Regions from separate parts of the Arthrobacter sp. TE12231 genome, predicted to be linked through region 2. Evidence: riboswitches for the same ligand, from Rfam matches in the RefSeq annotation. Region 2 holds a riboswitch; each other region holds the start of a gene.

Region 1 (4,964 bases), 400 kb from region 2:
TTTGTCCCTGCGCGTTCCTGGCAACGGGGGCAGTATCCCGGCAGTTCGACGCAGACTCATCGGAGTTCCTCGCGGACGCCGTAGGGGCTATGGCTTCCCTCGCCGGCCACGGGCCTGCAAGGCGCATATCGGCGATGACAGGCGCCGATGGGCGATGCAAGGCTCCGCCTGGTGATGAGGATCTGTGATGAAGCGGTCCTGCTGGCGGAACCAGGTCAGACCTGCCAGCCTCACCGGCCTTTCAGAGGAACGCAGACGTTACAGGAACTCGGCCCGGCCTTCCATCGCCGAGGACGCCAGCGCGTGTTCGCGCCGCGGGATCCTGCCGGCCGCTTTCGCCAGCCTGCCGGCGATGACGGCGTGTTTGAAGGCCTCCCCCATGAGCGCGGGATTCTGGGCACGGGTCACGGCCGTGGCCAGCAGCACGGCGTCGCAGCCAAGTTCCATCGCCAGGGCCGCGTCCGAGGCCGTGCCGATTCCGGCATCGAGCACCACGGGCACGGACGCCCGCGAGACGATCAGCTCGATGTTGTGCGGGTTCAGGATGCCCAGGCCGGTCCCGATCGGGGCACCCAGCGGCATCACCGCCGTCGCCCCGAGGTTTTCGAGCCGCAGGGCCAGCACGGGGTCATCGTTGGTGTACGCGAAGACCTTGAAGCCGCGGGCCACCAGCTGCTCAGTTGCGTCCACGAGCTCGACCGCGTCCGGCAGCAGGGTGTGCTCGTCGGCAATGACTTCGAGCTTGACCCAGTCCGTCTCCAGGGCCTCGCGGGCCAGTTCGGCGGTGAGTACGGCGTCCTTGGCGGTGAAGCAACCGGCTGTGTTCGGCAGCACTCGGATGTTGTGGTCCACGAGCAGCTGGAACAGCGATCCCGTTTCCGCCGGTGAATAGCGGCGCATCGCCACGGTGGTCAATTCCGTCCCGGAAGCCAAAAGCGCCGCGCCCAGCCCGTCCAGGCTCGGCGCACCGCCGGTGCCCATGATAAGCCGGGATCCGAGCGTCACGCCGTCCACCACGAACGGATCGGCGAGGGCCCCGGCAGCCGGCCGGGCCGGCGATCCTGCAAGAGTCGTTTCGTTCATGCTGGTCATCCTCCCTGGACTGCCGTAACAAGTTCGACGTCGTCGCCGTCGGCGAGCGCGGTGGCGTGCCACTGGCTGCGGGGCACCACTTCAGCGTTGCGGGCCACCGCGACACCGAGCTTCTGCCCGTCGGCAGCCCGGCCGTCGGGGCCGATGCTCCGGCCCGTGAGCTGGCTGACGAGTGTGCTGACGGAGGCGCCGTCGGCGACGCTCTGCTCCGTTCCGTTCAGTCTGATGTTCATGCTGCTTCCTTGTTGGGGCTGTCCCCGGACGCATCCGGGGTGCGGGAGAAACGGTCGGGGCGGAACCCGGCCCAGCGCGGGTCCGGCATACCGTCCATGAGCTGACGACAGACGACGGCGGCTGCCGGGGTCAGCAGGACGCCGTGCCGGAAGAATCCCGTGGCGATGATGAGGCCCGGGACGTCCCCGCCTTCCGGGCGCGAGACGCGCCCCAGCATCGGGGCGTTGTCCGGTGTGCCGGGGCGGGCGCGCGCCGTGGCTTCGAGTAGTTCCAGCTCGGCTACAGCGGGCACCAGCTGCTGAGCGTCTCGGAGCAGCTGGTAGACGCCGCCGGCGGAAACAGCGTGCGGATCCGACGGGCCGTCTTCGCGTTGGGTGGCGCCGATCACCACAGTGCCGTCCTGCCGCGGGACGATATACACCGGCACCCCGCGCACCATGCCACGCACGGTGGCCGTAAGCAGTGGTTGCAGGTGCGCGGGCACGCGGAGCCGAAGGATGTCGCCGTAGACCGGCCGCAGCGGGAGTTTCAGTCCAGCGGGCAGCCCGTCAAGGTCGGGGGCGCCGAGCCCGTTGGCGACCACGGTTTCCGCGGCCCGCACGGAACCGCCGCCCGCGAGCCGGACACCGGCGATGCGTCCGTCCTCCCACAGCAGCCCCGCCGCGCGCCGACGGACGAATCTGCAGCGGCCCTCCGCGTCGAGCAGCCTGGTGAGCCGGGCAATCAGCATGCGGGGGTCCACCTGGTGGTCGGCCGGGATATCGAATGCGCACGAGATACCGGGGCTGAGCAAAGGTTCCCGGCTGCGTGCCTCGCGCACGGTCAGGGGCTCCACGGTGAGGCCGGAGTCCTGCTGGACTTCCCTCAGGTCCGCGAGCGCGCGCCGGTCCGCCGCATCGGCACCGACGGCGAGGGTCGGCGTCGTCAGGTAGCCGGTACTGGACCCTGCCCGGGATCCCGGGCCGCTGGCGGCACTGGCATCGGCGTCGATCCCGGCACCGGCATCGATCCCGGCCACGAAGTCGGGCCACAGCCGGGAGGACTCGAGCATCAGTTCCAGGAGCTGTTCTTCCTGATAGTGCAGTTCGCTGACGGGGGCCAGCATTCCGGCGGCGGCCCAGCTGGCCCCGCTGCCGGGCGCGTCATCGATCAACACCACGGACCGGCCCGCACGGCTGGCCTCGAACGCGATGCCGTGGCCGATCACCCCGCCGCCGATCACCGCAACGTCAACAGCGACGTCCTGTGCGGATGTGTCCTGTGCGGTGAGGTCCTCTGCGGAACCCGGGCCCGTGTCACAAACCCGGTAGGCGGCGTCATCTGCGGCTTCGGCTTCACGGCTGGTTCTTGTGCCCATAAAAAATTCCTTCCCTACGCCGGTACTAGCCGGATCAGGTCAAGCGGTCGGCTCTGACGCCCTCTCAGCCGTGCAGCGATGACGTGGCCGCTGCGGGCTCCCGCGGTATGCGCCCAGTTTAGAGGAACTAGGCTGGTGTCATGAGCCAGGACTCCCTCCACACCACCGCCCGCCTCTACTTGTGCACCGACGCCCGGCAGGACCGCGGCGACTTCGAGGACTTTGTGGACGCCGCATTCGCCGGCGGGGTGGACATCATCCAGCTGCGCGACAAGTCGCTTGAGGCGGCCGAGGAACTGGAGCTCCTGGAGGTCCTGCACGCCGCAGCGCAGCGGCACGGACGGCTCTGGGCCGTCAATGACCGGGCGGACATCGCCTCTTTGTCCGGGGCTCCGGTGTTCCATATCGGGCAGAAGGATATTTCGCTCGACGCCGCCCGCGGCCTCCTCGGCAAGAAAACCATAGTCGGATTGTCCACCCACAGCCCGGAGCAGGTGGACGCCGCCATTGCGTCCTCCCCCGGCCGCAAGGGACTCGACTACTTCTGCGTGGGACCCGTGTGGGCCACTCCCACCAAGCCTGGACGCGCCGCCGTCGGCCTCGACCTGGTGCGTTACGCCGCCGAGGCGACCGGCCGGGCGGATGGGGAGGGAGCCGGCACGGTCGACGGCCGGGTCGAAAGCTTGTTGCCGTGGTTTGCGATCGGCGGCATCGACCTCGGCAATGTTGAGCAGGTAGTCGACGCCGGTGCCCGCCGGATCGTCGTGGTCCGGGCAATCACCGACGCCGATGATCCGGCCCACGCAGCCGGCGCACTGCTGGCGGCGCTGGATGCCGCCGATTCCTGAACAGGTTCCGTTCGGGTTTCCGCCCCGGCGGCGGAGCTACCCCGCCAGTCCCAGCGCGGCCATCCGGCGCGAGTGGTTTGTGGCGAGTTCGGCCGTCAGAGCCCTGACCAGTTCCCTGGCGCCGGCGTCGTCCAGGCCTGAGAGCCCGCCGAGGAAGGCGTGTTCGAGACTGACCCGCTGGGCTTGGGTCAGTGCCTCGCCCAGCAGGCGCCTGGCCCACAGCGCCAGGCGCGACGCCAGCCGGGGGTCATCGGCCAGGGCCGCCTTGAGCCGCTCCTGCAGCACGGCCGTGGCCTCCTCGGCGGACTGGATCTGCTCGATCAGTTCCCGGGTCGCGGTGTCGACGTGCCTGGCGACGGCACGGTAGAAGTCCGCGGAGACGGTGTCGATCACGTAGGCCTTCATGAGGGATTCGTACCAGTCCGCCGGGCGTGTGCGCTCATGGAAGTGGTCCACGGACGGCTGGAACGGCAGCATGGCGGCCTCCGTGTCCAGGCCCATGGCCTCGAGCCGGGCCCGGACGAGTTCGTAGTGCTGGAACTCGACTACCGCGATCCTGCCCAGCACCGCACGGTCATGCAGCGTGGGTGAATAGCGGGCGTCCGAGGACAGCCGTTCGAAGGCCGAAAGCTCGCCGTACGCCATGACTCCCAGCAGATCCGTGAGGAAGCTGTTGTAGCGGGCAGGATCGTCCGGGATTGGGCTCATAATCCAAGACTAATAGCGGAAATCGGGCTAACCTGATTTTCGTGTCCCATCATCGCCTGACCCCGAGTATCCACGAGCAGCAGAACCAGCTTGCCGGGGCTCTCAAGGCGTTGCGCACCACGCTGGAACTGCCCGGTCCGTTCCCCGAGGACGTGCTGCGCGACGCGCAGGCGGCGGTGGCCGAGCACAAGCTGCCGGACCTGGACTTCACCCATGTCGAGTTCGTGACGATCGATCCGGCGTCCTCCACCGACCTCGACCAGGCGCTGTATATCGAGCGCAACGGCGAGGGCTACAACGTGCTTTACGCCATCGCCGATGTCCCGTCCTTCGTCGCGCCGGGCGGGGCGCTCGACGCCGAGACCCGCCGCCGCGGCCAGACCTTCTACACCCCGGACGGGCGGATCCCGCTGCATCCGGAGGTCATCAGCGAGGCTGCCGGTAGCCTGCTCGCCGGGCAGCTGTGCGCGGCATTCGTCTGGGAGTTCGAACTCGACGCCGCGGCGGAGGTGACCTCGGTGCTGGTGCGCCGGGCCCAGGTCCGCAGCCGCGCGAAGCTCAGCTACAAGGGTGTCCAGGCCGAGCTCGACGCCGGCACCGCAACGCCCCTGCTGCAGCTGCTGAAGGAGGTGGGCACCAAGCGCGTGGAGCTGGAACGCCTCCGCGGCGGCGCGAGCCTGAACATGCCGGAACAGGAGATCCAACAACTGCCCGACGGCGGCTAC
Region 2 (4,964 bases):
ACCACGACGCAAGCATCTTCACCTTCGAGGTCTACGTCACCGACGACCACGGCCACACGACGCTCAACTCCGAGCTCTACAGGAACATCGCCGCCAATCCGGCACGGACGCCGACGCCGAATCCGGCACGGACGCCGGCAACGACGGCGACGTCCTGAGAGCGACGCGTCGCGCGGTCGGAACGCCTTCTGTCGCATCCCGCTAGTGCCTCATCAGGGGGCAATCCCCATGGCTGTCCGGGGCGCCCGCCCAGCAGGGCAGGCGTCCTGGACCGCTGGCTAGGCCGAGACCTGTGCTCCCACGGTCGGCTTGGGCAGGTAGACCTTGCCGCCCGCTGCCAGGAATTCGTTGCTCTTCTCCCGCATCCCGGCGGCCATCTGCGCCAGTGCCGCCTGCGAGTCGGCGGAACCATATTCGTCCCGGATGTCCTGGCTGATCCGCATGGAGCAGAACTTGGGCCCGCACATCGAGCAGAAGTGCGCCGTCTTGGCCGGCTCCGCGGGGAGCGTCTCATCGTGGAAGGCCTCGGCGGTCACCGGATCCAGGGACAGCGCGAACTGGTCCCGCCAGCGGAACTCAAACCGCGCCTTGGACAGGGCATCGTCGCGTTCGTGCGCTCCGGGGTGGCCCTTGGCGAGGTCGGCGGCGTGGGCGGCGATCTTGTACGTGATCACTCCGGTCTTCACATCGTCCTTGTTCGGCAGCCCCAGGTGTTCCTTGGGCGTCACGTAGCAGAGCATCGCGGTGCCATAACGGGCAATCTCCGTGGCGCCGATCGCCGAGGTGATGTGGTCATAGCCCGGTGCGATGTCCGTAACCAGGGGCCCCAGCGTGTAGAACGGGGCACCCTTGCAGAGCTCCTGCTGGCGCTCCACATTTTCCCGGACGAGATGGAACGGCACGTGTCCCGGGCCCTCCACCATGACCTGCACATCGAACTCCCAGGCCCGCTGGGTGAGTTCGGCCAGCGTGTCGAGTTCGGCGAACTGCGCGGCGTCGTTGGCGTCCGCCGTCGCGCCGGGCCGCAACCCGTCGCCGAGGGAGAACGCGACGTCGTACTGGGCGAAGATTTCGCAGAGCTCGTCGAAGTGGGTGTAAAGGAAGTTCTCCTGATGGTGCGCCAGGCACCAGCCGGCCATGATGGAACCGCCGCGGGACACGATCCCGGTGACCCGGTTGGCCGTCAGGGGGACGTAGCGCAGCAGCACCCCGGCATGGATGGTCATGTAGTCCACACCCTGCTCGCACTGTTCGATCACGGTGTCCCGGAAGATCTCCCAGGTCAGGGCGTTGGCCTCGCCGTTGACCTTCTCCAGCGCCTGGTAGATCGGGACCGTTCCGATCGGGACGGGGGAGTTGCGGATGATCCATTCGCGCGTGGTGTGGATATCGTCCCCGGTGGAGAGGTCCATCACCGTATCCGCACCCCACTGGGTGGCCCACTGAAGTTTGTCCACCTCCTCGGCGATGGAGCTGGTCACCGCGGAATTGCCGATGTTGGCGTTGATTTTCACCAGGAACCCCTTGCCGATGATCATCGGCTCGGACTCCGGGTGGTTGATGTTGCTGGGAATAATGGCCCGGCCCGCTGCCACCTCGCTGCGGACCAGCTCCACATCGCAGTTCTCGCGCAGCGCAACGAACCGCATCTCCGGTGTCACGATGCCCTGCCGCGCGTAATGCATTTGGGTGACCGTCCGGCCCTCGACGGCGCGGCGGGGCTCTGGCGGGGCGCCCCGCCATTCCGCGGAGGCGGCACCGCGGCGCACCGCGGACCTGCCGTCGTCGAGCAGGTTGCGTTCCCGGCCGCGGTACGGCTCCGTGTCACCCCGCCCGGCGATCCAGCCGCTGCGGAACGGGGCCAGCCCCACCACCGGATCGCTGCCCGGCCCGGCCGTGCGGTAGACCCGGAATGGAGGGTTCTCGACGCCGCCCGGCGAGGGTTCCAGCGCGATCTCGGTCACCGGGACGCGGATGCCGTGCTCCGGGTCCGTCGTGAAGGCCAGCGAGTGGGACTTCAATGACTGCGTCGCGCCCGCCTCAGAGTCGGCAGGCAGGTTTTGGCCGGACTGGTTTTGGATAGGGCTGTGCTGTGCAATTTGCGTATTCACGGAAAATACTCACTTCCTTCGCCGGCATTACCCGGACAGGTTCAACGGTCGCAGGCCGCGTCAGCCCGATCTCAGCCCCTGCAGGGGCACCCGTGTGGTCGTAGATGAAGCTACCACGCGCCGCCGGACGGCTGTCCAGTGTGACGCGGCCGACGCAGCGACATGGGGACTACCCTTGATGCCATGACCGGCATCATCGAATTCAGCGGCCCCGTCCTTGCCGGGCCGGACACGGTACGCCCCGGCCTCTGGTCCGTCGACGGCCGGCTCACGTTCCTCCGGCCCGCCGCCGCGCCGGAGCGCGTGCTGGATGGCTGGGTCATTCCCGGGCTGGTGGACGCACACTGCCACATCGGCCTCGGCCCGGGCGGAGACGTTGCCGAGGACACCGCGGAGACCCAGGCCGTCACGGACCGCGACGCCGGGACGCTCCTGGTCCGCGATGCCGGCGCCGTCCACGACACCCGTTGGCTCCAGCAGCGCACGGACCTTCCGCGGATCATCCGCGCCGGCCGGCACATCGCCCGCACCCGGCGCTACCTGCGCGGCTTCGCCGTCGAGGTGGAACCGGACGGCCTGGTCGAGGCCGTGCGGAAGCAGGCCCGTGCCGGCGACGGCTGGGTCAAGCTCGTGGGGGACTGGATCGACCGCGACGCCGGCGACCTCGCCGCCAGTTTTCCCGCTGGAAGCCTCAAGGACGCCGTCCAGGCCGCGCACGATGAAGGGGCCCGCGTCACCGCCCACTGCTTCGCCGAGGACACCCTGGATGACATGCTCGACGCCGGGATCGACTGCATCGAGCACGGCACCGGGCTGCTGCCGCGGCACCTGCCGCGCTTCGTGGAGCAGGGCGTGCCGATCGTCCCGACCCTGATCAACATCGCCACATTCCCGGACATCGCCGCCCAGGCGGAAGCCAAGTTCCCCCGCTACGCCGCGCACATGCGCTCGCTGTGGGAGCGGCGGGCGGAGCGGATCCTGGAAGCCCACGAGGCCGGGGTGGCCATCTATGCCGGCACCGATGCCGGCAGCGTGATCAGGCACGGCCGGATCGTGGACGAGATCCGGGCCCTGCACGCCGCCGGGCTGCCCGCCGCGGCTGCCCTCGGCGCGGCCAGCTGGTCCGCGCGGACCTGGCTCGGCGCGGACGGCATCACTGAAGGGGCCAGCGCCGACGTACTGGTGTGCGCGAAGGACCCCCGGCAGGACCTCGGGACCCTGGCCGGACTGAAGCACGTTGTCCTGCGGGGTCGGCCCACCCGTTAGGAATAAATTGAAGCTTCAAGTAATTTAATACTATGCAAGGTCACCGAAAGCCCGGTGGCCACTGAACCCCCGGAGAGTTTCAATGACCGCAGAAGCCAGCACCCAGGATCTCCTTCCTGCCGCACTCACCATGGGCACCGTGATGCTCAAGGTTGGCGACATGAAGCTCATGACCGACTACTACCAGCGCGCCCTCGGCCTGGACATCGTGGCCGAACAGGACGGCGGACTCTACCTTGGCCGCCAGCAGAAGCCCCTGGTCCACCTGGCGCCCGCCCCGGGCTTGAATCTGCCCTCCCGCGGCGAAGCCGGGCTCTTCCACACCGCCCTCCTCTTCGAGGACCAACATTCCCTGGCGGCCACCGTTGCCAGCGCGGCCCAGTACGAGCCCCAGTCCTTCACCGGCAGCGCGGACCACCTCGTCAGCGAGGCCTTCTACTTCAACGACCCCGAAGGCAACGGCATCGAGCTGTACTGGGACCGGCCGCGGCAGGACTGGTCCTGGGAAGGCAAGAACGTCGTCATGGACAGCCTGGCCCTGCCGCCGCAGCGCTACTTGCAGCAGCACCTGACCGAAGAGTCCCTGAGCGGCCAGCGCGAGGCGGCCGCCGGCGTCGGGCACGTGCACCTGCAGGTTGGCGACGTCCACACTGCGCATGAGTTCTATGTCGGCACCCTGGGCTTCGAAAAGACCGCGGGCTGGCATGGCCAGGCCCTGTTCGTCTCGGCCGGCGGCTACCACCACCACATGGCCATGAACGTCTGGAACAGCCGCGGCGCCGGCCCCCGACGCGACACCCTGGGCCTGGGCGAGGTGCTCATCGAAGTGCCCTCGGGTGACGACGTCGGTTCCCTGGCTGACCGCCTCAAGGTGGCCGGCGTCGACTCGCACCACACCGGCGCCGAACTGCGCTTCGAGGACCCGTGGCGCAACCGCATCCGCGTCGCCGTGCGCTAAGGGAGTGCTTTTCGGTGAACATGTCCAGCGTTCACAGCTCCCCGCTGGACATGCACACTGTTCACTGACAGGACCGCTGGACATGTCCATCGGTCGCGGCCGGGAATGGACATAGCTGCCATATGTCCATTGCCCGCGGTCAGGGGAGGGCATGTCCGCGGGCGAGGCCAGATGACGCACGGTCCGGCACGGTCAACGAGGGCACGGTCACCGAGGGCATGTCCAGCGGCCGGGGCGCGGCTGCGCTGAAGCGATTAGGCTGAAGCGACGCCAAAAACAGCGGCCAAGCGCCGCCAGACATCTAAGGACCAGCTGCATGGGATTTACTGAAATCTTTGTGTCCACCCACGACGCCGCCCTCAAACGCGCCGGCGCGCTCGAAGCGGGCGGCGCGGCCGCCCCGGACGCCGTGCGCATCCCGGACATCAGCGACTTCGAGGTCGAACGGCTCGGCGACCTCGCCGGAGTAGCCGTGCACGCCCCGGGCGCGGACTACGAACTGGCGATGGTGGACGTGGCCAGCGACTCCCTGCTCGGCGTACCCTCCGCCATGGTCCGGACGCTCGCGGAACTGCTCAGCTACGAAACCGAGGGGGAGGGCGACGTCCTCGAGGACGTTGCGGCCAACT
Region 3 (4,964 bases), 1.4 Mb from region 2:
GAGCGCCGCCGCGAGGATCAGCGGCCAGCCGCGCTGCCACAGCAGGGCAACGGTCAGCCCGGCCAGCGGCAGAAGCATCAGTTCGAAGGCCAGCGCCACCGAGGCAGAGACCCAGTCGATGGACAGAGCCAGCACCAGGGTGACCATGGTGACCGCCGTGAACTTCGCGAGCGGGTTGGCGCGGGTCAGCAGCGCATGGTTGCCGCGGACGCTCAGTTCGTCCCTCATGATGCGGCCGCCTCCGGCAGCTCCCGGTCCGGGCCGGCGGCGTTGACGGCCCCCGACCCGGCGGTGTCCCGGCCGTGGAGGCGCAGTTCGGTGCCGCCAAGGACAGCGCTGAATTCGGCGTCGTGCGTCACGGAGACCACGGCGGTGCCGGCGTCGAGAAGTTCAGAGAGGAACGAGGCAAGCTCGGCCCAGGTGTTGGCGTCCTGGCCGAACGTGGGCTCGTCCAGGACCAGTACCTGCGGGTGCGCAGCCAGCACGGTGGCCACCGAGAGGCGCCGTTTCTCGCCGCCCGAGAGCGTGTAGGGGTTGGCGTCCACGAGCTCCGTCAGCCGCAGCCGCTCCAGGAGCTCGTCCACACGGTCCTCGCCGTAGCCGAGGTGGCGGGGCCCGAACATAAGTTCGTCGTGGACCCTGCCGGTGACAAACTGGTGCTCGGGTTCCTGGAACACGGTCCCGATCCTGGCGATCAGCTGCTGGGCTTTCCACCGGTACGGGTCGGTCCCGGCGCCATCACCTACGCGACCGATGGCGCAACCACTGAGTTCCGTCGTGGCGGAGACCGTCCCCGCCACGGGGCGCAGGAGGCCGGCGAGCGTCAGTGCCAGGGTCGACTTGCCCGAACCGTTCTGCCCGGTGATGGTCAAGGCCTCTCCGGCACGGACCCGGGCCATGACCCCGGATTGCACGGGGCGCGGCGCAATCGTGCGGAAACCCTGGCGCAGTCCGGCCCGCCGCGGCCGCTCGCGGGAGACCGCGAGGGCGTCCGACGAGAGCAGGAGCTGCCCGGAGGCCGGGGCGGTCCGGGAACGTGTTGCGGGCACGTAGCCGGGCACCCAGACGCCCGCACCGATGAGCATGTCCCGCGCCTCGGCCAGGACCTGGTCCGGCGGCCCGTCAATCAGGACCGCGGAGTCCGTGGCGGACCCGGGCTGCAGCACCACGATCCGGTCCACGAGGTCCTTCCAGACCGCCACCCGGTGCTCCACCACCACCAGGGTGGCGCCGGTCTTGTCCAGGCAGCGGCCAACGGCGTCGCGGACTTCCAGGACGCCGGCGGGATCCAGGTTGGCGGTGGGCTCGTCGAGCAGCAGCAACCCCGGCCGCATCGCGAGGATCCCGGCGAGCGCCAGGCGCTGCTTTTGGCCGCCCGACAGCGCCGACGTCGGGTGGTCCAGCGGCAGCCTGCCCAGCCCGACGTCGTCGAGCGCCTCGCGGACCCGCGGCCAGATCTCCCCGGCCGGGACAGAGAGGTTTTCGGCGCCGAAGGCGACGTCGTCGCCGAGGCGCGAGAGCACCACCTGGGTTTCCGGGTCCTGCTGCACGAGCCCGGCGCGGCCGCGCTGTGCACGGGGCGCAGCGCCATCGATCAGCAGGCTGCCGGTCTCGTCGGATTCTTTGGCGTCGCCAGCCTCCCCCACCGCGCCGTCCCCGAGCACACCCGCCAGGGCGTGGAGCAGGGTTGATTTGCCGGCGCCGGACGGGCCCAGCAGGAGCACGCGCTCCCCCGGCCGGATGTCCAGGTCAAGTCCGCTGACCGCAGGCCGGAGCCTTCCGGCGTGCCGCCAGCCCCAGCCGCGGGCTGTGACGGCGGCCGGGCGTACGCCTGGTGAAGATGTCATGAGTCGCCTGTGCAATTCCAAGAGGGCCGTTCCGGAGTGGGTGCAGGAACGTGGTTCAGGAGAAGACAGGCTCCGTGGCGGCCTTGCGGGAGGCAAAGGAGCCCAGCACGCCGGTCTTGGCCAGGCCGCGGGTGGCGAGCCAGGACAGTCCGCCGGCAATCACGGCGCCGGAGATGGTGGTGAAGACGATGTAGGCGAGCTTGTCGCCGGCTTCGTAGGCAATGTTCCAGCCCCACGGCAGGAAGGAGTCGTTCAGGCCGCAGAAGAGGCCCGCGCCGGCTCCGGCCAGGAGGGACACCGGGAGGTTGAACTTCTTGTAGAGGAAGGCCGCGAACACCAGTTCCGCGCCGAGGCCCTGCAGGACTCCGGAGATCAGGACCGTGGTGCCGTACTGCGAGCCCATGATCAGCTCGCCCGTGGCCGCCACCGTCTCGCAGAAGAGGGCTGCCCCGGGCTTGCGGATGATGAGCATGCCGAGCACTGCCGGGATCATCCATCCGCCGGCGTAGAGTCCGCTGAGCGGCGGGTAGATCGTGTTGACCGGGGTGGAAATCAGGTTCGCGCCCTGATCCCAGGCCCAGAAGATGACGCCCCCGGCGACGGCGATCAAGGCGGCAACCACAATGTCCACCACACGCCAGTTGTAGGTGCGCCGGGCCGATGAACGGCTGCTGGAACCATGCTGTGCTGAAATATCTGTCATGTCGTCCTCCTGAGGAACAGGAGGGGAGGGTGCTCCGGCCGGCCTCGGCTTCCGCCGCCCTCCGCGCACCCTGAGAACTCGACTCCCTTGCGCCGGTACTAACCGGATCAGGTTCGAGGGTCTGCGGCTGTCCGCACTCTCAGCGCCCACCACTGGTTTCCCCGGACTCTTCCGGCGATGCCCGACGGCGGCGCTCCCCTGTCGTAATTATTTCGCCCTTGTGGGCTGGCTCAGTTTACACCCGAACGGCCCGGGTTATCAGTGGAGTGCTGTCACAATCCGCGGCCTGCCCCAGGCGCACCCCGCGGCCGGGAAGAGCCGCTTGGTAGAGTCGACGTGTCGGCCCCCGGACCCGCGAGCGGGCGGCCTTGTCGCCCACCGGAAAGCTGGACCATTTTGACGCACACACCGGCCACGCCAGATCCCTCCGCCGAGTACGACCCGGACTCGAGCGAGCCGCAACCGCACGGTTCCCTGGCGGCGCTCATTGGCCGCGTGCTGGCCGAAATGGATGCGCTCCAGTTCGCATCGTTCAGCAAGGACGATGCCCTGGACCTCGGGCTGCTCCTGGTCGAACTGGGCAGGCAACGCTCGCTGCCCATCGCCGTCGACATCACCAAGGGCGAGCAGGTGCTCTTCCACGCGGCGCTGGACGGCGCCACTCCGGACAACGAACGCTGGATCAACGCCAAGAAGCGCACGGCCCAGCGCTACGAGGTCCCGTCCCTGCTGGTGGGCCTCCGGGCCCGCGCTGCCGGCGGAAGGATCGAGGACAACGCCTGGTTCGATCAGATGGAGTTCGCCGCCCACGGCGGAGCGTTCCCCATCTACGTGCGCGGCACCGGTGCCGTAGCCGTCGTGACTGTCTCCGGGCTGCCGCAGAAGGCAGACCACGACCTCGTGGTCGAGGCTTTACGGACGGTCCTCACGCCGGGAGCTTAGGCGGCGGCGCCGTCCGCGCGCGGCGTCCTCCGGGACAGCCGGATCAGCGCAATCCCCACCGCCGTGAACCAGGCCCACATCAGGATGCCGTACACCAGGTAGACCTCCGGAACGGCGAACCGGAGTACCTCCGCCACCACGCCAACCGCGCCCGCGGCCACGCCGAGCCAGGCCACCGCACGGGGCAGCACGCCCTTGAGCATGGTCAGCGACATCAGCAGGATGCCGAGCGCGGACAGGACGCCGACGGCGGCAGGCGTGTTGTTCTCGGCGATCAGCGCCTCCGCCGCGGCGGCATAGCGGAGCCGGGCATCGGCCCCGGCGGTGCCGATCGCGTTCGCGTAGCTGTCACTGAGATTGACCAGGATCATCGATCCGCGGCTCGTGACCGGAACGGCCAGGAACAGCGCCCACGGCAGGGCGCCGATCACCGTGGCCATGAGGGCCAGGCTCTTGTTCAGCGGGGCGAGTGCCACGAAGAGGGTCACGAATACCAGAACCGGAAGAATGTTGGGCACGGTCCACAGGAGTTGTTCGGCGACGTAGACCGCCGTGTGCCCGGCGATGAACTCGAGGGTTTCGGCACCGCCGTGGATCGGTGGCGGGGCAATGGCGTCCAGAACCACTGCCACGATCAACAACGCCACGAACGCGACGGCGGAGATTCCGGCCCAGAAGTAGAGTTGCCGCCAGCTCTGACTGTCCGCCGCGGCGCCCCGGGCATGGCCGAGCGGGCGGGTCCGGGGCTGTTCCATGCTCAAAAGTACGTCCGGCGGGCGAGGCAATACAGGGGCGTTGGCCCTGTCTGGATGCCCGGGCAAGGAACGCTAGGCTAGGGGCAGCCCTGTTTCCTCCCTTAAGGAGTTACGAAGAATGAACCTCTTCATCAAGCTGCTCGGCACCGGCGTCAGCCTCCTGGCCGGTTACGCCGGCGCCAAGCTCGTTGACACCGTCTGGGAGAAGTCCACGGGCAGCAAGCCGCCCACGGACAACGACGACGTCCCCACCACGCTGCACCACGCATTGGCGTTCGCGCTGATCTCGGCCGCGGTCAGCACCGTCATCCAGGTGCTCGCCAACCGCGGCACCCAGCGCGCGATCACCCGCTTCGCCAAGACCCAGGACGTCGTCTAACGAGGGCATTTCAAGGACGTTGACTAGCTTGGCTCGACGAGCAGCTTCCTGATCTCGGTGAGCTTGGCTTCGGACTCTTCGAGGCGCAGGCGGAGTCCTTCGACCGTACCCGTGTCGGCCGCATCGACTAGCGGCGCGGGTTCCTTCTTCTTGGGCGACAGGAAGAAGTTGGCAAGGTAACCGGTGAACGTACCGAAGATGCCGACACCGATGACAATGATGCCTGCCCCGATAATACGGCCCGCATCCGTGACCGGATATTGGTCTCCGTATCCGACTGTCGAGATCGTGACGATCGTGTACCAGAGGGCGTCCGAAGCGGTCCTGATATTGGCCCC

Evidence for each region. A riboswitch is a leader RNA that binds a small molecule or an ion and turns the genes downstream of it on or off. The one in region 2 is predicted to bind thiamine pyrophosphate.
Region 1: it holds a riboswitch for thiamine pyrophosphate, as region 2 does, so the genes downstream of both, thiO (glycine oxidase ThiO) here and thiC (phosphomethylpyrimidine synthase ThiC) in region 2, are expected to answer to the same signal.
Region 3: it holds a riboswitch for thiamine pyrophosphate, as region 2 does, so the genes downstream of both, ACVWYS_RS00250 (ECF transporter S component) here and thiC (phosphomethylpyrimidine synthase ThiC) in region 2, are expected to answer to the same signal.

What each region holds. Positions count from the first base shown of each region.
Region 1 is NZ_JBSSFS010000001.1:1,013,675-1,018,638, reverse strand. It holds gene ACVWYS_RS04685 (thiazole synthase) at 259-1,083, opposite strand; gene thiS (sulfur carrier protein ThiS) at 1,089-1,325, opposite strand; gene thiO (glycine oxidase ThiO) at 1,322-2,683, opposite strand; TPP riboswitch at 2,677-2,797, opposite strand; gene thiE (thiamine phosphate synthase) at 2,824-3,531, shown strand; gene ACVWYS_RS04665 (ferritin-like fold-containing protein) at 3,568-4,239, opposite strand; gene ACVWYS_RS04660 (RNB domain-containing ribonuclease) at 4,281-4,964, shown strand, end outside.
Region 2 is NZ_JBSSFS010000001.1:1,414,130-1,419,093, forward strand. It holds gene ACVWYS_RS06380 (hypothetical protein) at 1-158, shown strand, start outside; gene thiC (phosphomethylpyrimidine synthase ThiC) at 279-2,111, opposite strand; TPP riboswitch at 2,108-2,215, opposite strand; gene ACVWYS_RS06390 (amidohydrolase family protein) at 2,295-3,377, shown strand; gene ACVWYS_RS06395 (VOC family protein) at 3,460-4,335, shown strand; gene ACVWYS_RS06400 (hypothetical protein) at 4,652-4,964, shown strand, end outside.
Region 3 is NZ_JBSSFS010000001.1:59,322-64,285, reverse strand. It holds gene ACVWYS_RS00260 (energy-coupling factor transporter transmembrane component T family protein) at 1-228, opposite strand, end outside; gene ACVWYS_RS00255 (ABC transporter ATP-binding protein) at 225-1,847, opposite strand; gene ACVWYS_RS00250 (ECF transporter S component) at 1,903-2,550, opposite strand; TPP riboswitch at 2,617-2,760, opposite strand; gene ACVWYS_RS00245 (heme-degrading domain-containing protein) at 2,947-3,492, shown strand; gene ACVWYS_RS00240 (DUF4386 family protein) at 3,489-4,247, opposite strand; gene ACVWYS_RS00235 (DUF4235 domain-containing protein) at 4,366-4,626, shown strand; gene ACVWYS_RS00230 (ion transporter) at 4,650-4,964, opposite strand, start outside.